Regions from separate parts of the Streptomyces sp. NPDC018263 genome, predicted to be linked through region 2. Evidence: riboswitches for the same ligand, from Rfam matches in the RefSeq annotation. Region 2 holds a riboswitch; the other holds the start of a gene.

Region 1 (10,048 bases), on a different contig from region 2:
CCCTCACCGACCTCGCCACCCGCCACGGCCTCATCGTCGAACCGGGCCGCCTCGTCCTCGAACTCCGCCCGCCCGGCATGGACAAGGGCGTAGCCCTCCTCGACCACCTCCGCGCCACCGGCGCCGAATCCGTCCTCTACGCCGGCGACGACCTCGGCGACCTCCCCGCCTTCGCGGCCCTGGAGAAGCTCCGCTCCGAGGGCGTCCCGTCCCTGCTGGTGTGCAGCGGCAGCAGTGAGGTCACCGAACTGGCGGAACGGGCGGACCTGGTGGTGGACGGCCCCGAGGGTGTGGTGGCTCTGCTGAACACCCTGGCGACCCACGCCGACTGACGCCTGTGGCCTCATCCTTGTCAGGGACGAGGCCACACAAGTGCGCTCGGTGCTACGGCGTTCAGCCCCGCAGCGCGTTCAACTGGTCCAGGAACCACTTGGTGGGGGGCAGGGCCGTGGCCGCTGCGGCCAGGTGCTTGGAGCGTTCCGCGCGGGCCGGGTCCGGGAGGGTCAGGGCCTCGTGGAGGGCTTCCGCCGTGCCGACGATGTCGTACGGGTTGACGGTGATCGCGTGCTCGGAGAGTTCCTCGTAGGCGCCCGCCTCGCGGGACAGCACCAGGGCCACGCCCTCGTCGGAGACGACCGGGACCTCCTTGGCGACCAGGTTCATGCCGTCGCGGATGGGGTTGACCAGGGCCACGTCGGCAAGGCGGTACGCGGCCAGGGAGCGGGCGAAGTCGTCGTCGAGGTGGAGGAGGACCGGCGTCCAATCGGGCGTGCCGTACTCGGAGTTGATCTCCTCCGCCACCCGGCGTACCTCGTCCATGTAGGAGCGGTACAGGGCGAGGTCCTGGCGGGAGGGGTAGGCGAAGGCGACGTGGACCACGCGCTCGCGCCACTCGGGGTGGTCCTCCAGGAGACGGCGGTACGCCAGCAGGCCGCGCACGATGTTCTTGGACAGCTCGGTGCGGTCCACCCGGACGATCGACCGGCGCCCCTCGCCGATCTGCTCCCGCAGCACCGCCATCCGCTCGTCCACGTCGGCCCGGTGCGCCCGCTCCCGCAGGAACTCCGCGTCCGCGCCGAGGCCGTGCACCCCGATCTCCGTACCCGACGGAATGCCCGGACCCAGCACCGCGTGGCAGCAGTCGGTGAACGCGTCCGCCCAGCGCCGGGTCAGGAAGGCCGCCCGGTCCGCGCCCAGGATGCCGGTGAGCAGCTCGGCCGCGATGTCGTCCGGGAGCAGGCGGAAGTAGTCCGGCGGCGCCCAGGGCGTGTGCGAGAAGTGCCCGATGCGCAGGTCGGGCCGGAGCTTGCGCAGCATCCGGGGGGCCAGCGCCAGGTGGTAGTCCTGGATCAGCACGGCCGCTCCCGGTGCCGCCTCCTCGGCCAGCGCCTGGGCGAACGCCTGGTTGTAGGCGCGGTACGCGTCCCACTGCCGGCGGAACTCCGCGTCGAACACCGGCTCCAGCGGCGTCTGGTACATCATGTGGTGCACGAACCACAGCGCCGAGTTGGCGATCCCGTTGTACGCGTCGGCGTAGACCTCGGCATCGATGTCCAGCATCCGCACCCGCTGCCCGCCGGTGTCCTCGGCGGGCAGCAGCCCGCCGTCCGCGCGCCGCACCGCCTCCCGGTCACCGTCCCCGAGCGCGGCGCACACCCACACCGCGTCCGTGTCCGGACCGATCGCCGACAGCCCCGAGACGAGACCGCCGCCACCCCGGCGGGAACTCAAGGACCCGTCGGGACCCACCGTGTACGAAACCGGGCCGCGATTGGACGCGACCAGCACCTCAGCACCCTGCGTAGCCATGGCCTCAACCTAGCCCGGCCCACAAATGCTCAAACGTACGCGCGACCGGCGAGCCGGACCGTATACGGCCGGGCTCACGCCACCTTCCGCTCCGCGTACTCCGCGATCTCCGCCATCGGCGGCCGCTCCTCGGTGTCCACCGAGTACGTACGCGGCTCGAACCCGCCCACCCCCCGCTCGAACTGGGTCAGCGCGGGCCGCACCAGGTGCCCGCGCGCCAGCCGGAGCTGCGCGGTGCGGTAGATCGCGGCGGCCATCCGGCCGAGCGCCTGCCCGTCCTGGTGCCGGTGCTTGCGCACGCCGACGTCCACCTGGGCCAGCGCGTCCAGCCCGACCAGATGCAGCGAGTCCACCAGCATGCCCAGCTCGACCCCGTACCCCACGGGGAACGGCAGCCGCTCCAGCAGCGAGCGGCGGGCCGCGTACTCCCCGCCCAGCGGCTGCACGAACCCGGCGAGCTGCGGCCAGTGCAGGTTCAGCAGCGGGCGGGCCATCAGCTCGGTCACCCGGCCGCCCTGCCCGGCGGCGCCGCCCAGCGGACGGTCGTACATCGCCTTGACCAGGTCGATCCCCGGATCGGTGAGCAGCGGGCCGACGATGCCGAGGACGAAGTCGGAGGAGAACTCGCGCAGGTCGGCGTCGACGAAGGCGATGACGTCACCGCTGGTCACCAGCAGGGAGCGCCACAGCACCTCGCCCTTGCCGGGCACGGCGGGCAGCCGGGGCAGGATCTCGTCCCGGTGCACCACTCGCGCCCCCGCTGCGGCGGCCACCTCGGCGGTGCGGTCGGTGGACCCGGAGTCCACCACGACTATCTCGTCCACCAGCGGAGCCTGGAAGACCAGGTCGTGGCGGATCACGGAGACGATGTCACCGACCGTCGCCTCCTCGTTCAGCGCGGGCAGCACCACGGAGAGGCGCTGACCGGACCGCTGCTTGGCGGCCAGCACGCGGTGCAGCGGGCGGTCGGCCACGGACCAGGAGCGGGTGGCCAGCCAGCGTTCGGTTTCCTCCAGCATGGTCTTCGGCTCCTCACTGCCTGATCCATCTCGCGGTTCGGACGACACCTTCAACTCTCCTGGCCTTCGGTTACAGTCTTGAACAACGCCGATGACCATCGCATGTCGAGGTCGGACGGCGTTCACAACCGAATACCGCTCATCCAGAGGGGCAGAGGGAAACGGCCCGATGAAGCCCCGGCAACCCTCCAGCCGGTCTCCCGTGCGCGACACACCGCCGCACGCGCGAGGCTCCCGGCTAGGGAAGGTGCCAAATCCGTCTCACGGCGAGATGCGTCGTGAGGAAGATGAGGAGAAAGGGCCTCGCCTCCATGGCTGTGCAGACTGTCGCCACCCCCACCGTCGATCTCGGACCCGCCGCCGCCCTGAGCTGTCGGGAGTGCGGACACCGCGTCCCGCTCGGTCCCGTCTTCGCCTGCGAGGAGTGCTTCGGGCCGCTGGAGATCGCCTACGACTTCTCCGCGTACGACACCGAGAAGCTCCGGGCGCGCATCGAGTCCGGCCCCGCGAACATCTGGCGCTACGCCCCGCTGCTGCCCGTCCCCGCCGACGTGGCGGACAAGCCGAACCTGAACCCCGGCTGGACCCCGCTGGTCAAGGCCGATCGCCTGGCGCGTGAACTCGGCGTCACCGGCGGGCTGTTCGTCAAGGACGACTCCGGCAACCCGACGCACTCCTTCAAGGACCGCGTCGTCGCCCAGGCGCTGGAGGCGGCCCGCGCCTTCGGCTTCACCACCCTCTCCTGCTCCTCCACCGGCAACCTGGCCGGCGCGGTCGGCGCCGCCGCCGCCCGCGCGGGCCTGCGCTCCTGCGTGTTCATCCCGCACGATCTGGAGCAGGGCAAGGTCGTCATGGCCGCCGTCTACGGCGGTGAGCTGGTCGGCATCGAGGGCAACTACGACGACGTGAACCGCTTCTGCTCCGAGCTGATCGGCGACCCGGCCGGCGAGGGCTGGGGCTTCGTCAACGTCAACCTCAGGCCGTACTACGCCGAGGGCTCCAAGACGCTGGCGTACGAGATCTGCGAGCAGCTCGGCTGGAAGCTGCCCGACCAGCTCGTGGTGCCGATCGCCTCCGGCTCCCAGCTCACCAAGATCGACAAGGGGCTGAAGGAGCTGATCGCGCTCGGCCTGGTCGAGGACAGGCCGTACCGGATCTTCGGCGCCCAGGCGGAGGGCTGCTCGCCGGTGTCGGCCGCGTACAAGGCGGGCCACGACGTGGTGCGGCCGCAGAAGCCGGACACCATCGCCAAGTCCCTCGCCATCGGCAATCCGGCCGACGGGCCGTACGTGCTCGACATCGCGCGCCGCACCGGTGGCGCGGTGGAGGACGTGACGGACCCCCAGATCGTGGACGCCATCAAGCTGCTGGCCCGCACTGAGGGCATCTTCGCCGAGACGGCGGGCGGGGTGACGGTCGGTGTCACCGCCAAGCTGATCGAGTCCGGCGCGCTGGACCCCTCGCTCACCACCGTCGTCCTCAACACCGGCGACGGCCTCAAGACCCTGGACGCGGTCGCCGGCACCGGTCTGACCGCGACCATCCGCCCGAACCTGGACTCCTTCCGAGAGGCTGGCCTCGCATGAGCGTGACCGTTCGCATCCCGACCATCCTGCGCACCTACACCGGCGGGCAGGCCGAGGTCGCCGCCGAGGGCGGCACGCTCGCGGAGGTCATCGAGGACCTGGAGAAGAACCACCAGGGCATCGCCGCCCGCGTCCTGGACGACCAGGGCAAGCTGCGCCGCTTCGTGAATGTCTACGTCAATGACGACGACGTGCGTTTCGAGGGCGGACTTCAGACCGCCACGCCCGACGGCGCGGGTGTCTCCATCATTCCGGCGGTCGCCGGCGGCTGAAATTTACCTCCGGTAATGGCCCCCTCCGCAAGAGAAACGGAGGGGGCCATTCTGTGTGATTGAGCGCGGTACAGTTGGGGAACGCGCTCCCGCTCCGGCGGGCCGGGCGTCCTTGATTCATGCCGCTGACCCGACAAGAAGCAGCCAAAATGCGCGGGTAATGTGCGGCATTTGTTGCTTTTGTGGGGCCCGACTTGCCCTGAATTCAGCCGAAGTTGCGGCAGATTCCGGACTGTGTCCGTCCAGAATTCTCGTCCGATTGACCTGTTGCAGACGGCAGTTGGACAGATACATTCAGCCGCGGTCGACGCGTTCCGGCGCACGCCCCCGACCGATTGGGGGGCGAGGTCTGACCCAGGTTCACGAGGTGTGGATCTGCGCAAGGGCCAGTAATAGGGGAGTTAGCCATGGCTCAGGGCACCGTCAAGTGGTTCAACGCGGAGAAGGGGTACGGCTTCATCGCGGTCGACGGTGGTGCGGACGTCTTCGTCCACTACAGCGCGATTCAGATGGACGGCTACCGCAGCCTGGAAGAGGGTCAGCGGGTCGAGTTCGAGATCTCGCAGGGTCAGAAGGGCCCGCAGGCCGACATGGTTCGCGTCACCGCCTGAACGTCTCCGGTTGAGCGCAGGGCCCGTACCCGTACAGGGTGCGGGTCCTTCGTTCTGTTAGGTCCCGTCCTGATCCCCCGAAGGCGCTTGCACTCGCCCTGGGTGAGTGCTAATCATTGCGTTAGCACTCTGAAGGTGAGAGTGACAACGAAGGACCGGGTCGGTGAGGCCCGCAGGCCGGGTGGGGCAAGGAACCACGAGGCCGGCGAGCCGTCCGTCGCGGGCGCGGGCGCGGTCCGAAGGAATCACCCCCAGTCCTGGAGGGACCACTTCACATGGCCAAGATCATCGCGTTCGACGAGGAGGCGCGGCGCGGCCTCGAGCGCGGCATGAACCAGCTCGCGGACGCCGTCAAGGTGACGCTCGGCCCCAAGGGCCGCAACGTCGTCCTCGAGAAGAAGTGGGGCGCCCCCACGATCACCAACGATGGTGTCTCCATCGCCAAGGAGATCGAGCTCGAGGACCCGTACGAGAAGATCGGCGCCGAGCTGGTCAAGGAAGTCGCCAAGAAGACGGACGACGTCGCCGGCGACGGTACGACCACCGCGACCGTGCTGGCCCAGGCGCTGGTCAAGGAGGGCCTGCGCAACGTGGCCGCCGGCGCCAACCCGATGGCGCTCAAGCGCGGCATCGAGAAGGCCGTCGAGGCCGTCTCCACCGCCCTGCTGGAGCAGGCCAAGGACGTGGAGACCAAGGAGCAGATCGCCTCCACCGCCTCCATCTCCGCCGCCGACACCCAGATCGGCGAGCTCATCGCCGAGGCGATGGACAAGGTCGGCAAGGAAGGCGTCATCACCGTCGAGGAGAGCAACACCTTCGGTCTGGAGCTTGAGCTCACCGAGGGCATGCGCTTCGACAAGGGCTACATCTCCGCCTACTTCGCGACCGACATGGAGCGCATGGAGGCGGTGCTCGAGGACCCGTACATCCTCATCGCCAACTCCAAGATCTCCTCGGTCAAGGACCTGCTCCCGCTGCTGGAGAAGGTCATGCAGTCGGGCAAGCCGCTGCTGATCATCGCCGAGGACGTCGAGGGCGAGGCCCTCTCCACCCTGGTGGTCAACAAGATCCGCGGCACCTTCAAGTCCGTCGCCGTCAAGGCTCCGGGCTTCGGCGACCGCCGCAAGGCCATGCTCGGCGACATCGCCATCCTCACCGGGGGCGAGGTCATCTCCGAGGAGGTCGGTCTCAAGCTGGAGAACGCCTCCCTGGACCTGCTGGGCCGCGCCCGCAAGGTCGTCGTCACCAAGGACGAGACCACGATCGTGGACGGCGCCGGCTCCTCGGAGCAGGTGCAGGGCCGCGTGAACCAGATCCGCGCCGAGATCGAGAACTCCGACTCGGACTACGACCGCGAGAAGCTCCAGGAGCGCCTGGCGAAGCTCGCGGGCGGCGTGGCGGTCATCAAGGCCGGTGCCGCGACCGAGGTCGAGCTCAAGGAGCGCAAGCACCGCATCGAGGACGCCGTGCGCAACGCCAAGGCGGCCGTCGAGGAGGGCATCGTCGCCGGTGGTGGCGTGGCCCTGCTGCAGGCCGGCCAGGTCTTCGACAAGCTGGAGCTGTCGGGCGACGAGGCGACCGGCGCCAACGCGGTCAAGCTCGCGCTGGAGGCCCCGCTGAAGCAGATCGCCGTCAACGGTGGTCTCGAGGGCGGCGTCGTCGTGGAGAAGGTCCGCAACCTGCCCGTCGGCAACGGCCTCAACGCCGCGACCGGCGAGTACGTCGACATGATCGCCGAGGGCATCATCGACCCGGCGAAGGTCACGCGTTCCGCCCTGCAGAACGCCGCCTCCATCGCCGCGCTGTTCCTCACCACCGAGGCCGTCATCGCCGACAAGCCGGAGAAGGCCGCCGCGGCCGCTCCGGGCGGCATGCCGGGCGGTGACATGGACTTCTGATCCGTCGTCTCGGATCAACTGTCCTTTCCTTGGGCGGCACTTCCCTCCGGTTTCCGGCGGGGGTGCGGCCCTCGGGCGTTCTCGGGCGTCAGTCGCGGGCGAAGGCGTAGGCGCGCTCCACCCGTGCGACCTCCACGCTGTACGAGGAGTACCAGCGGTCACGTCCGAGCCGCTGGGCCTGGAGATGCTCGGGATGGGCCTTCCACGCCGCTATCGACGCCTCGTCCGCGTAGTAGATGACGACGAGATCCCGGCCGTCCTCGCCCGTCAGCGACTCGCGCCCCAGATAGCCCGGCTGCGCCTCACCGAGTTCGGCCATGCGCGCACTCATCGCCGCGTAGCCTTCCAGGTCCTCGGCGGGCCGGGTGGTGATGATCACCGCGTAGTAAGGCGGTCGGGGGCGGATGAACGAGGTGGTCACGTGGGAAACCCTCCGTCGTAAGGCGCGTGAAGGGCAACGCTACTTCGAGGGGGGGTAGTTGGGTGTGCCCTCACATCGGCCGGCAGAACAGCAGCGCGTGCCGGGGGCCGGCTGAACCGGGGCGCCCGGCGGCGGGGCGAGCTGGGCCGGGAGCGGCCAGCGTGGCCGGGGTCACACTCGCCCGGTCCGGCGGAGCGGAATGCGGAGGCGGGTGGACCAGTTGTTTCACTAGGTGCACCATTGCGTGCTCACATACCAACCGGTATATACGACACCCCGTCCACACGAGGAGCCCCTCACGTGACCGTCACGACGTCCGCCGCCAGCCGCGCGGCCCAGCTCCTGTCCCGCCCGATCCAGCTCAACGGCCTCACCGTGCCCAACCGGATCGCGATGGCGCCGATGACCCGGATGTTCTCCCCGGGCGGCATCCCCGGCGAGGACGTGGTGTCGTACTACTCCCGCCGGGCCGCCAACGGCGTCGGCCTGATCGTCACCGAGGGTACGTACGTCGGGCACGACTCGGCCGGTCAGAGCGACAGCGTGCCGCGCTTCCACGGTGAGGAGCAGCTCGCGGGCTGGGAGAAGGTCGCGCGTGAGGTGCACGCGGCGGGCGGCACGATCGTCCCGCAGCTCTGGCACATCGGCATGGTCCGCCGCCAGGGCGAGCCGCCGTTCGCGGACGCCCCCGCCATGGGCCCGTCCGGTGTGCACAAGGCCGGTGCCGAGGCCAAGGGCCAGGCGATGACGCAGTCCGACATCGACGACGTGATCGGCGCCTTCGCGCAGGCCGCCGCCGACGCCGAGCGCATCGGCTTCGACGGGGTCGAGATCCACGGCGCCCACGGCTACCTGCTGGACCAGTTCCTGTGGGAGGGCACCAACCGCCGTACCGACGGCTACGGCGGCGACCCGGTCGCCCGCGCGCAGTTCGCCGCGGAGGTCGTCGCGGCCGTGCGCGAGCGCGTGTCCGCCGAGTTCCCGATCATCTTCCGCTACTCCCAGTGGAAGCAGCAGGACTACACCGCGCGGCTCGCCGAGACCCCGGAGGAGCTGGAGGCGATCCTCGCCCCGATCTCCGCCGCCGGTGCCGACGTCTTCCACGCCTCCACCCGCCGCTACTGGCTCCCCGAGTTCGAGGGCTCCGACCTCAACCTGGCCGGCTGGACCAAGAAGATCACCGGCAAGCCGGTCATCACCGTCGGCTCGGTCGGCCTCGACGGCGACTTCGTGGGCGCGTTCCAGGGCGAGGGCTCCCCGGTCAAGGGCATCGACGACCTCCTCGACGGCTTCGAGCGCGAGGAGTACGACATGGTCGCCATCGGCCGCGCGCTGCTCCAGGACCCGGAGTGGGCCGCGAAGGTGCTGTCCGGCCGGTTCGACGAGCTGAAGCCGTACGACGCGGCCGCGCTGGGCTCTCTTAGCTGAGGCTCTGTCCGCAAGGCTCTGTCTGCGAGGCGCCGGGTGGGTGAACTCCCGCCCGGCGCCTTTGTGTTGCCCGCGCTCCTCAGTTTTCCGGGTCCACCGCCGCCAGCCGTACCGTGCCGTCCTCGGCCACCGACCAGCCGGGGTTGTGGCAGATCTCCCAGCGGTGGCCGTCCGGGTCGGTGAAGTAGGCGTGATAGCCGCCGAAGGCCGCCCGCTGGGGTTCCTTGAGGACGTTCGCCCCGGCCTCGCGGGCGCGGGCCACGGCCGCGTCGACCTCGGCGGGGGAGCCGAGGTTGCGGGCCAGGGTGAAGGGGGTGCCGGGGGTGGCCGGGGCGCCGGTGTCGGCGGCCAGGTCGGCCAGCGGGAACAGGGCCAGCGCCACGCCCTTGCCGACCTGGTAGAAGACCACCTCGTCCAGGTCGAGCAGCGGGGTCCAGCCGAGGCCCTCGCTGTAGAAACGGCGGCTCGTCGCCAGGTCCTCCACGCCCAGAGTCACCATGCTGAGCTGCTGGTCCATGCTGCTGCCTCCGGCTACAGATTGCCCATCGGTTCGATGTCCACCTGGGTGGGGGTGCCCCAGACGCGGAGCACCTCGTAGTCGGTGAACTCGTGGACCAGACGGTAGGCCATCGCCGGGCGCGAACCCCGGCGGGCGGCGGCGAGGTACGCCTCCGCCTCGCGGCGGTCCCTTCGCGGGGTGCCGCAGAGCTGCCACTCGCGGCCGTTCCACGCCTCGGGGAGCCAGCGCTGCTGGGGCTGGGGGCGGTCGGCGCGGACGCCGTACCGGGACGGCGCGGTCGCGGGTGCCTCCGGGCCGCGCCCCTGCCCGCCGTACTCCGCCCGGCGGGCGGCCCTTCTGCGGGTCTCGCACAGCAGGCACAGGTCCTGGGCGCTCTTGTCCACCGGGCCCTGTGGGTGCTCCGCGCAGCGGGTGGTGGGGGCGCCGGCCGAGACACTCTCGTCCAGCAGGTCCAGCGCGCGGCGCAGATCGGCCTTGACCTCGT
Region 2 (10,048 bases):
CGCAGCGGCACCCACCGGCCAACGACCGCCGTGCGCACACACGGTGACGCCCCGGCGCCGACGCAGGTCAGCGGCGGGGCGCCAGGGGTCGCGCGGTGCCGTGATTCGCCCGTTCGGGCGGGTGTGGCACGTCGGCCGGAGCCTGTGTCAGACGCGGACGCCGAACATGAACGGGCCGCCGATGGTGCTCATGGACTCGTAGCGGACGACCGTGCCGGTGCGCGGGGCGTGCAGTACCTGGCCGTTGCCCGCGTAGAGACCGACGTGGTGGATGTCGTTGAAGAAGAAGACGAGGTCGCCGACCTGGAGGTCGCTCGTGGAGTAGATCCGCGTGCCGATGTTGGCCTGCGACTCGGAGGTGCGCGGGATGGAGACCCCGGCCTGGGCGTAGGCCCAGGAGGTCAGACCCGAGCAGTCGTACGCGGAGGGGCCGGTGGCGCCGTAGACGTACGGGGTGCCGATCTTGCTCTGGGCGGCGGAGAACGCGGCTCCGGCGCGGCCCGAAGCGGGCACGGCGTGGCCGAGCTGGACGCGCTCGCTGGAGGAGCGGTCGGCGCGCTGCTGCTCGGCGGCCAGGGCCTGCTTCTCCTTGGCGGTCAGGGTGTTGAGCAGGCGCTGCGCCTCGCCCAGCTTGCCCTGGACCTCCTTCTTCTTCTTGCCCAGCTCGGTGCGGGTGGCGGCGAGGTCCTTGAGCTTCTCGGTGGCCTCGGCGCGGTCCTGGGCGAGTTCGCGCTGCTTGTCCTGGATCTTCTTCAGCGCCTCGACCTGCTGGCCGCTCAACTGGTCGAGCGTGGACGCCTTGTCGAGGTAGTCGTCCGGGTCGGCGGAGAGGAAGAGCTGGACCGAGGGGTCGATGCCGCCGCTGCGGTACTGGGCGGTGGCGAGCGAACCGAGGCCGTCGCGCAGCTTGTTGAGGTCCTGCTGGCCGCGGGCGACGTTGTCCTGGATGGTGGAGATCTCCTTCTGGAGCTTCTCCTGCTTCTCCTTGGCGCCGTTGTACTTCTCGGTGGCCTGCTCGGCCTGCTCGTAGAGCTTGTCGACCTGCGCCTTGACCTCGGTCTTGCCCGGCTTCTCACTCGGGGCTGCGTTGGCCGCGTTCGCGCTCAGCGCGACTGCGGCGGCCGCCGCCGTGGTCAGCACGGTGATGCGCGTGCGGCTCGGCTGCTTGGGTCGACGATGGGACGCCACGGAGGAGGAACTCCTTCTTGTGAGTGATCACCCGCTCGGAGGTTCGAACTGACCCTAGTGACCCAGTTGTGATCAGTTCAAATCCTCACAGCAAAAAATCCAGTCCCTCACTGCATATTTTGCACTCAACGCACCACACGTGACATCAGGTTGACCCTCTGTCGTCCACAGACGCCCCCAATCCGGGCATGTGCCACGTCCGTCGGGCGTTCAGGACAGTCGCTTGAGAAGTACCGCAGAGGCCACGGGGCGCGCTCCGGCGCGTGCGACCCCGTCCGCCACCTCACGGTCGGTGGAGGCCACGATGACGGGCCGGCCCGGCGGTTCGGCGCGCACGAGCTGACGGATCAGCTCGTCCGCCGTCACGCCCGGCTTGGAGAACAGCACCCGGACCCCGCGCGGCGGCGCGAGCAGCACCGGGGCGGCCAGTTCGGCGCCGTCGAAGACACAGGTGACCTCGGCGCCGGTCTGCGCGGCGAGCGCGGAGAGCTGGCCGAGCAGTCTGAGCCGCTGCTTCTCCAGCGGCATCTGCGGATAGCCGGTCTTGGTGACGTTGTAGCCGTCGACCACCAGATGGGCCTGCGGCAGCGCGAGCAACTGGTCGAGGATGGCCGGGTCGTGCTCGGACAGGGCGCGGGCGGCGATGTCCTTGGGGGTCATCCGGCCCGGCTCGACGGCGTCCACGGTCTCCGCCGGGCGCACCGACACCGGGGGCAGGGCGAGTTCACGGCGCAGCCCCTGGGCCGCCTCCAGGACGGTGTCGAGCAGCAGCCGTACCCGCATGTCCTCCACGCTGCGGCCCTCGCGGACCGCGCGGCGGGTCGCCTCCAGCGCGGCCTCCGACTCGCCGAGGCGGGTCTTGAGCCGGCGCGACTCGCTCTCGGCGGCGGAGACGGCGGCCTGGCCCTCGGCCCGCGCGGACTCGGTCTCGGCGCGCTCCTTGCGCAGCGCCGCCTCCCCGCGCTTGACGTCGCTCAGGGCCGAGCGCAGCTTGCGGTGCAGCGCGTCGGTCTCCTTCTTCGCCGCGTCCAGCTCGGCGCGCAGCCGGGCGGTCTCGGCTCTGGTGTGCTCGCGGGCCCGCTCCAGTTCCTCGCGGAGCTTCTCCAGCTCGGCGCGGCTCTCCTCGTCCACCCGCTCGGCGTCCGCGCGCTGCGCCTCCTCGCCGGCCGCGGCGACCAGCTTGGCCCAGCCGGGCGGGCGCAGCACATAGGCGGCGGCCGCGACGTCGAGGGGGTCGGCGGCCGGGGGCGGCGCGCCCGCCTCCAGCGCGCCGCACAGCTCGGGCTGGGTCTCCCTGTACCGCTCGGCGATCCGCTGCCGGAAGAGGCGTTCGGTCTCCAGGGCGGCGGCCATCGCGTTCCCGGCGAACTTGGCCCGCCGGTTGGGTGTGAACCGGGCGTACTGCCGCAAGGGGGCGGGCAGTTCGGCCATGGTCAGGGCACCGAAGGCGTCCGAGACGATTCCCACGACCCGGCGGCGCACGCCGTCGGGCAGCGGACGGTCAAGCACCTCGGCGGTGCCGTCCTCCGGCCCCCCGCCCGCGGTCTCCACCATCCGTCACACCCCAATGCCCGACATGCCCGATCCACCTGTCCGATCCCGCGCGGACCGCCCCGCCCTCAGGAGGCGGCGCCCGGCCTGTCCACGAGTTCCACCTGGTCCACCGCGTTGCACCAGCGGCAGCGGACCGACTCGATGGTCTCACTGACCACCTCGCGTTCCTCGACCGTCGGCTCCCCGGCCAGGTCGAGGTGGACGTACTCGACGGCCTTGGTGGAGCGGGTCACGTCGAACCGGGTGAGGTTGCCGCACAGGGTGCAGCGCCAGCGTGTCGTGGCGGTCGGCGGAGGAACCGTCATGGCGCAGCTCGCTTCCTTCTCGTCGCGTCTGGCGGACATCACGCGCGCCGGTCCGGCGCGTGTGGCCGTAACCCTACGGCCTGCCGGGTGTTCGCCGCCCGCCTGTCCGAAGCGGCGAGGCGGTCTGTACCAGTGCGTCCGGTTACGTCATGCTCTGTATTCATGATCAGAGAGTGGAGCACGACCGCCGCCCGGACCGTCAGGGCGGTCCGGGGCAACCCGGCGCCGCTGACATACGGCCTCATCGCCCTGTGCTGCCTGATCTTCCTGCTGGGCCCGGCCTCCGGTTTCACCCACACGTACGGCACCGGGGACGCCCTGCTCGCGGCGCAGCGGGCGTACTTCCGGCACTGGGGGGTGATCCCGGCCGGGCTCTTCGCGGAGCCGGTGCGCGAGGCGCTCACGCCGGTGACCGCGCTGTTCGTGCACGGGAGCTGGGTGCATCTGCTCGGCAACATGCTGTTCCTCTTCGTCTTCGGCGTGCTCACCGAGGAACGGATGGGCCGCGTCGAGTTCGCCCTCTTCTACGTCGGCTGCGGCTACCTCGCCCTGCTCGGGTACGCGCTGGCCAACGCGGACTCCGAGCAGTCCCTGGTCGGCGCCTCGGGGGCCATCTCCGCGGTCCTCGGCGCCTTCCTCCACCTCTTTCCGCGGGCCCGTGTCACCAGTCTCCTCCCGTTTCTCTTCTTCCTCCCGCTGCGCTTCCCGGCCTGGGTGGTGCTGCCCTTCTGGGCCGGCCTGCAGTGGTACGCGGCGGGCCGCGCGCCCGAGGGTCCCGGCGTCGCCTACCTCGCCCATGTGATCGGCTTCTGCCTCGGCTTCGGCTACGCCTGGCTCCGGTACGGGCGCAGGCGGTGCGAGAAGGAGGGTCCGGGCGAGACTAGAGTTGGGGCCGCCCCGGCTCCGGCGTCCAAGGGAGAGAACCAGCCGTGATCACCGCGATCGTCCTGATCAAGACCAGCGTGGACCGGATTCCGGAGATCGCCGAGCAGATCGCCGCGCTGGAGAGCGTGAGCGAGGTCTTCTCCGTCACCGGCACCTACGACCTCATCGCCATGGTCCGCGTGGCCCGCCACGAGGACCTCGCCGAGGTCATCCCCGGCCGCATCAGCAAGATCCAGGGCGTGGAGGGCACCGACACCCACGTCGCCTTCCGCACCTACTCCCAGCACGACCTGGAAGCGGCCTTCGCGATCGGCCTGGACAACTAGTCCCCTCCCCCGGCTGGTCCCCTCCCCCGGTACGCGGTCAGCTCTCCGGGACGCAGCGGCCGTTCTCCGTGCGGTAGGTCCAGCGGGCGCCCCGGGTGACCAGTTCGCGGACCGCTGTGACGAACCGGGTGACGTGCTCGTCCGGGGTGCCCGCGCCGAAGCTGACGCGGACGGCGTTCAGGGTGCCGGTGCCGCAGCCGGCCTGTTCGGCGGCGTTCGCCCCGAGGAGGGCGTGCACCAGGGGGTGGGCGCAGAAGAGGCCGTCGCGGACGCCGATGCCGTACTCGGCGGAGAGCGCGGCGGCGAGGTGGGAGCTGTTCCAGCCCTCCACCACGAAGGACAGCACGCCCACGCGCGGGGCGTCGTCTCCGAACAGGGAGAGCACCCGCACCTCCGGCACCTCGGCGAGGCCCGCCCGGAGCAGACCCAGCAGATGCCGCTCACGCGCGGCCGGCGCCTCGGGACCGGCCTCGGCGAGCGCCCGGCAGGCCGAGGCGATCGAGTAGGCGCCGATGACATTGGGGGACCCCGCCTCGTGCCGGGCGGCACCCTCGTGCCACTCCACCTCCACCGAGCCGTCGGCCCGCCGTGCCACCGTGCGGCTGGCGCCGCCGCCCGCGAGGTAGGGCTCGGCCGCGGAGAGCCAGTCCGCCCGCCCGGCCAGCACCCCGGAGCCGAAGGGCGCGTACAGCTTGTGCCCGGAGAACGCGATCCAGTCGACGTCCAGCTCGCGCACGCTCACCGCCTGGTGCGGCACCAACTGGGCGGCGTCCAGCACGATCCGCGCCCCGGCCGCGTGCGCGGCGGCGGCCAGCTCACGCACCGGCCACACCTCGCCGGTGACATTGGAGGCACCGGTGACGCAGACCAGCGACGGGCGCGCGGTGTCCCGGCCGGCGAGGGCACGCTCCAGCGTGCGCACGGCGCCCTCGTGGCTGCGCGGGGCGTCCAGGAAGGTCACGTCGGCCGCGCGCCAGGGCAGCAGCGCGGCATGGTGCTCGGTCTCGAAGACGTACACCTGGCACCCGGCGGGCAGCGCGCGGGCCAGCAGGTTCAGCGAGTCCGTGGTGGACCGGGTGAAGACGACCTGGTCGTCCTCCCGGCAGTGGAGGTACTCCGCGACCGTGCGGCGGGCGTTCTCGAACAGCTCGGTGGAGAGCTGCGAGAGGTGTCCGGCGCCCCGGTGCACGCTGCCGTAGTAGGGGGCGTAGGCGGCGACGTCGTCCCAGACCCGCTGGAGCGCGGGGGCGCTGGCGGCGTAGTCGAGCGCGGCGTAGCCGACCTCTCCCCCGGTGACGAGCGGCACGCGGACGTCCCGGCCGAGCACGGGCAGCGGGGCGGGGACGACATCGGTGGCGGCGGGGGCGAAGGCGGTGGAGACGGACATGGCTGAACTCCCGTGAGGCAGGCCGGAGTCACCGCGCGCAGGGCATGCGGACGCGGCACCGGAGAAAGGGTGGAAGGGGGTGTGCGGAGGCGGGGCTCGGCGGCCCTAGCGCATTCGCTTGCTCACGGAAGAAGGCTCCCTCGTACGACCAGGACCCCTGGTTCTCGAGGGGTCCGCGCTTGCCGTGGACCTTCTGGACCACGGCCTGGTCCTCACCCGGAGCACCCCGCCACGGACGGAGGGTTGCCGGACAGCCGGCCGGGGCCGCATGGCTGTCGCTCATGACCTGATCGGGAAGCTAGCCAAACGGAGCGCGCGGCGCAACCGACGTCCGGATGCCGGAACGCCGACGCGGCGAGGAGCAACCGCTCCCCGCCGCCCCCGCGGAACGACTCCTACCGGTTGCTGGCGGCCACCCACCGCTCCAGCGTGCGCGCCGCCGCCCCGGAGTCGATGGACTCCGCCGCTCTCGCCATGCCCGCCCGGAGCTGGTCCGCCAGCGGCTCCCGCGTCGGGTCCAGCGCGACCAGCGCGGCCGCCGAGTTCAGCAGCACCGCGTCCCGCACCGGTCCCCGCTCGCCCTCCAGCACCTTGCGGGCCACCATCGCGTTGTACGCCGGGTCACCGCCGCGCAGCGCCTCCACCGGCACCAGCTCGATGCCGACGTCACGGGGGTCGAAGACCTCCTCGGTGAACTTGCCGTCGCGCACGATCCACACCCGCGAGGGCGAGGTCGTGGTCAGCTCGTCCAGCCCGTCCTCGCCCCGGAAGACCAGCGAGGAGTTGCCGCGCTCGGCGAAGACGCCCGCGACGATCGGTGCCATGGCCAGGTTGGCCACGCCCACCGCCTGGGACCGCACCCGTGCCGGATTGGTCAGCGGACCGATCACGTTGAAGACCGTACGGACGCCGAGCTGGCCGCGGGCGGCGCCGACATGGCGCAGCGCCGGGTGGAACTTGACCGCGAAGCAGAAGGTGATCCCCGCCTCCTCGGCTACCTCGGCCACCCGCTTCGGCGTCAGCTCCAGGTTGACCCCGAGCCGCTCCAGCACGTCGGAGGAGCCGGACGCGGAGGACGCGGCCCGGTTGCCGTGCTTGATGACCTTCGCGCCGGTGCCGGCGACCACGATGGAGGACATCGTGGAGATGTTCACCGTCTTGGCGCCGTCCCCGCCGGTGCCGACGATGTCCACGGTCCGGCCGGGCACCTCGATGACATTGGCGTGGTCGTACATCGCCCGGACGATGCCGGTGATCTCCTCGACCGTCTCGCCCTTGGCGCGCAGCGCCACCAGGAAGCCCGCGATCTGGGCGTCCGTGGCCTCGCCGCGCATGATCCGGTCCATCGCCCAGGCGGTGGCGTCGGCGCTCTGGTCCCGGCCCTCCAGCAGGGCGTTCAGTACCTCGGGCCAGGAACGGCCCGCCGCGGTGTCGCCTCCAGCGGGGGTCACAGCGCTCATCAGGCCGCTCCTGGGTGTGTGTGAGGAAGACAGGTGTTCCGGGCACGCGGGGTGCCCGGTCCCACCCTATCCAGCCCGAACAGGGCGAAGGGCCCCGCCGGTGTTCCGGACGGGGCCCTTCGGCCGTGGCGTGGCGACGCGCGCGGGGATCAGTGGTGGCCGTGGCCGCTCGTGATCTCCTTGTACTCGTCGACGGTCGGCTTGGGGATCTGGTTGTCCTTGCCGTAGTAGGCGTTGGACAGCTTGACCCGCAGCCGCTCGGTGGGCTTCACCTTGCGCTCGACCCCGTTCTCGTCGACCGTGGGGCCGATCTCGGCGGGCTCGTACTGGTGGTGCGCCGTCAGGGTGTGGAGCTGGTCCTGGCTGAGCGGCTCGTGCACCTCGATGAACTCACCGTGCGGCAGGCGCTTGATGATGCCGGTCTCCCGGCCGTGCAGCACCTTGTCCTTGTCCCGGCGCTGGAGGCCGAGGCAGATCCGCTTGGTGACGATGAACGCGATCACCGGTCCGGCGAAGAAGAAGATCCGGACGAACCAGGTGACCTGGTTGATCGACAGGTGGAAGTGGGTGGCCCACAGGTCGTTGCCACCGCCGACCAGACCGATCATGTACACCGTGATCCAGGCGACGCCGAACGCGGTACGCGTCGGGGCGTTGCGCGGGCGGTCCAGGATGTGGTGCTCGCTCTTGTCACCGGTGACCCAGGACTCGATGAACGGGTAGACCGCGATGGCCATCAGCACGACACCGAACAGGACCAGCGGGATGAACACGCCCAGGACCAGCGTGTGGCCCCAGAAGTTGATCTCCCAGCCCGGCATGTAGCGGACCAGACCCTCGGCGAAGCCCATGTACCAGTCGGGCTGGGCGCCGGTGGAGACCTGGTCGGGCCGGTACGGGCCCATCGCCCAGATCGGGTTGATCTGCGCGACGGCCGCGATGGCCGCGATGACACCGAAGACCAGGAAGAAGAAGCCTCCGGCCTTGGCCATGTACACCGGCAGCAGCGGCATGCCGACGACGTTGGTCTCCTTCTTCCCCGGACCCGCGAACTGCGTGTGCTTGTGGTAGAAGACCAGGATCAGGTGCGCCACCATCAGGCCGAGCATGATGCCCGGCAGCAGCAGGATGTGGATCGAGTAGAACCGGGCCACGAAGTCGTGGCCGGGGAACTCGCCGCCGAAGAGGAAGAACGAGATGTACGTGCCGACGATCGGCATGGACAGGATCGCGCCCTCGGTGAAGCGCACACCGGTGCCGGAGAGCAGGTCGTCCGGGAGCGAGTAACCGGTGAAACCGGTGAACATGCCGAGGACGAACAGCAGGAAGCCGAACAGCCAGTTGACCTCACGCGGCTTGCGGAACGCGCCGGTGAAGAACACGCGCATCATGTGCACGAACATGCCCGCGAGGAAGATCAGCGCGGCCCAGTGGTGGATCTGCCGGATGAGCAGGCCACCGCGCACATCGAAGGAGATGTGCAGGGTCGAGTTGAACGCCTCCGACATGAGCTGTCCCTGGAGCGGGACGTAACTGCCGTGGTACTCCACCTCGTTCATCGACGGGTGGAAGAACAGCGTCAGGTACACACCGGTCAGGATGATGATGAGGAAGCTGTACATGCAGACTTCGCCCAGCATGAACGACCAGTGGTCCGGGAAGACCTTGCGCATGTTGGCCTTGGCCAGGGAGAAGATCCCCAGCCGGCCGTCCGCCCAGTCGGCGATGCGCTCGCCGGCCGGCGCCTTCCCGCGCGAGCGGGGGGCTTCGTTCGCTTCAGTACTCATCCGCGCTCCCAGAATGCAGGACCGACGGGCTCCGCGAAGTCGCCGAGCGCCTCGAGGTAGCCCTCGTCGTTCACACCGATGCGGAGCTGCGGCAAGGCGTGACCGGCGGGGCCGAAGATCACTCGGGCACCGTCGGAGAGGTCGAAGGTGGACTGGTGGCACGGGCAGAGCACGTGGTGCGTCTGCTGCTCGTACAGGGAGATCGGGCAGCCCACGTGGGTGCAGATCTTCGAGAACGCGACGATGCCCTCGTGGGACCAGGCCAGTTCCTGCTTGTCCTTGATGTCGTTCGGCTGGAGCCGGACGATCATCAGGGCGGCCTTGGCGATCTGGTCCTGGAAGTCCTCGTCCGTCTCCTCCAGGCCCTCGGGCTTGGCGAAGGTCAGCGAGCCGACGGCCACGTCCTCGGGACGCAGCGGCTCGTTGGTGTTGACGTTGACGAGGAGCTTGCCCTTCGCCCACAGCGTGTGGCGGAGCGAGTTGTGCGGCAGCGGACCGAGGTCGCGCAGCAGCATGACGCCGGAGAGCGGCACCAGGGCGAGCGCGCCGAACATCGTGTTGCGGATCAGCTTGCGACGGCCGATGCCGGACTCGGCGGCTCCCTGGCGGAAGTCGTCGAAGACCTGGGCACGGACCGTGGGCTCCGCCGCGATCGGGTGGCGCTCGGCCACCATCTCGACGTCGGACATCAGGGTGCGCGCCCAGTGGACGGCGCCCGCGCCGATGCAGAACAGCGCCGTACCGAGGGTCAGGCCGAGCGCGAAGTTGAGCGCGCTGATGTGCCCGATCGGGAAGACGAAGATCGACTTGTCGTGCGGGATCGTCACGTACGACGCGATGAAGCCGAGGGTGGCCAGCATCGAGATCGTGAACAGCAGGGCCACCGCGCGCTCGGACCGCTTGGCGGCCCGCTCGTCGATGTCCTGCACACGGTGCTCGTGCGGCGGCATACCCGGATCGGCGAACGGGGTCTCTTCGTCCGCGACGCTCACCGAGCCGTGCGGGTGGTCCTGCGCGGCGGGCAGGTTCTCTTCTGGAATGTCTTGGCTACTCATGACTTCTTGGCCTTTGCGGTCCGAGCGGCGACCCAGATGGCGACGGCGATCAGCGCGCCGAGGCCGAAGATCCAGGCGAACAGACCCTCACTGACCGGGCC

What was found. A riboswitch is a leader RNA that binds a small molecule or an ion and turns the genes downstream of it on or off. The one in region 2 is predicted to bind S-adenosylmethionine.
Region 1: another riboswitch for S-adenosylmethionine. It lies ahead of thrC (threonine synthase); the one in region 2 lies ahead of ACZ3HQ_RS23805 (aminotransferase class V-fold PLP-dependent enzyme).

Annotation. Positions count from the first base shown of each region.
Region 1 covers NZ_JBVHFA010000005.1:199,136-209,183, forward strand. Annotated here, with positions in the region: gene otsB (trehalose-phosphatase) at 1-332, shown strand, start outside; gene ACZ3HQ_RS16525 (alpha,alpha-trehalose-phosphate synthase (UDP-forming)) at 394-1,809, opposite strand; gene ACZ3HQ_RS16530 (glucosyl-3-phosphoglycerate synthase) at 1,884-2,828, opposite strand; SAM riboswitch class I at 2,965-3,122, shown strand; gene thrC (threonine synthase) at 3,140-4,414, shown strand; gene ACZ3HQ_RS16540 (MoaD/ThiS family protein) at 4,411-4,686, shown strand; gene ACZ3HQ_RS16545 (cold-shock protein) at 5,094-5,297, shown strand; gene groL (chaperonin GroEL) at 5,573-7,195, shown strand; gene ACZ3HQ_RS16555 (antibiotic biosynthesis monooxygenase family protein) at 7,284-7,616, opposite strand; gene ACZ3HQ_RS16560 (NADH:flavin oxidoreductase) at 7,917-9,044, shown strand; gene ACZ3HQ_RS16565 (VOC family protein) at 9,124-9,561, opposite strand; gene ACZ3HQ_RS16570 (hypothetical protein) at 9,576-10,048, opposite strand, start outside.
Region 2 covers NZ_JBVHFA010000008.1:201,633-211,680, forward strand. Annotated here, with positions in the region: gene ACZ3HQ_RS23780 (C40 family peptidase) at 148-1,188, opposite strand; gene ACZ3HQ_RS23785 (NYN domain-containing protein) at 1,399-2,742, opposite strand; gene ACZ3HQ_RS23790 (hypothetical protein) at 2,808-3,047, opposite strand; gene ACZ3HQ_RS23795 (rhomboid family intramembrane serine protease) at 3,210-3,980, shown strand; gene ACZ3HQ_RS23800 (Lrp/AsnC family transcriptional regulator) at 3,977-4,258, shown strand; gene ACZ3HQ_RS23805 (aminotransferase class V-fold PLP-dependent enzyme) at 4,296-5,645, opposite strand; SAM riboswitch class IV at 5,816-5,932, opposite strand; gene trpD (anthranilate phosphoribosyltransferase) at 6,041-7,105, opposite strand; gene qcrB (cytochrome bc1 complex cytochrome b subunit) at 7,255-8,892, opposite strand; gene qcrA (cytochrome bc1 complex Rieske iron-sulfur subunit) at 8,889-9,947, opposite strand; gene qcrC (cytochrome bc1 complex diheme cytochrome c subunit) at 9,944-10,048, opposite strand, start outside.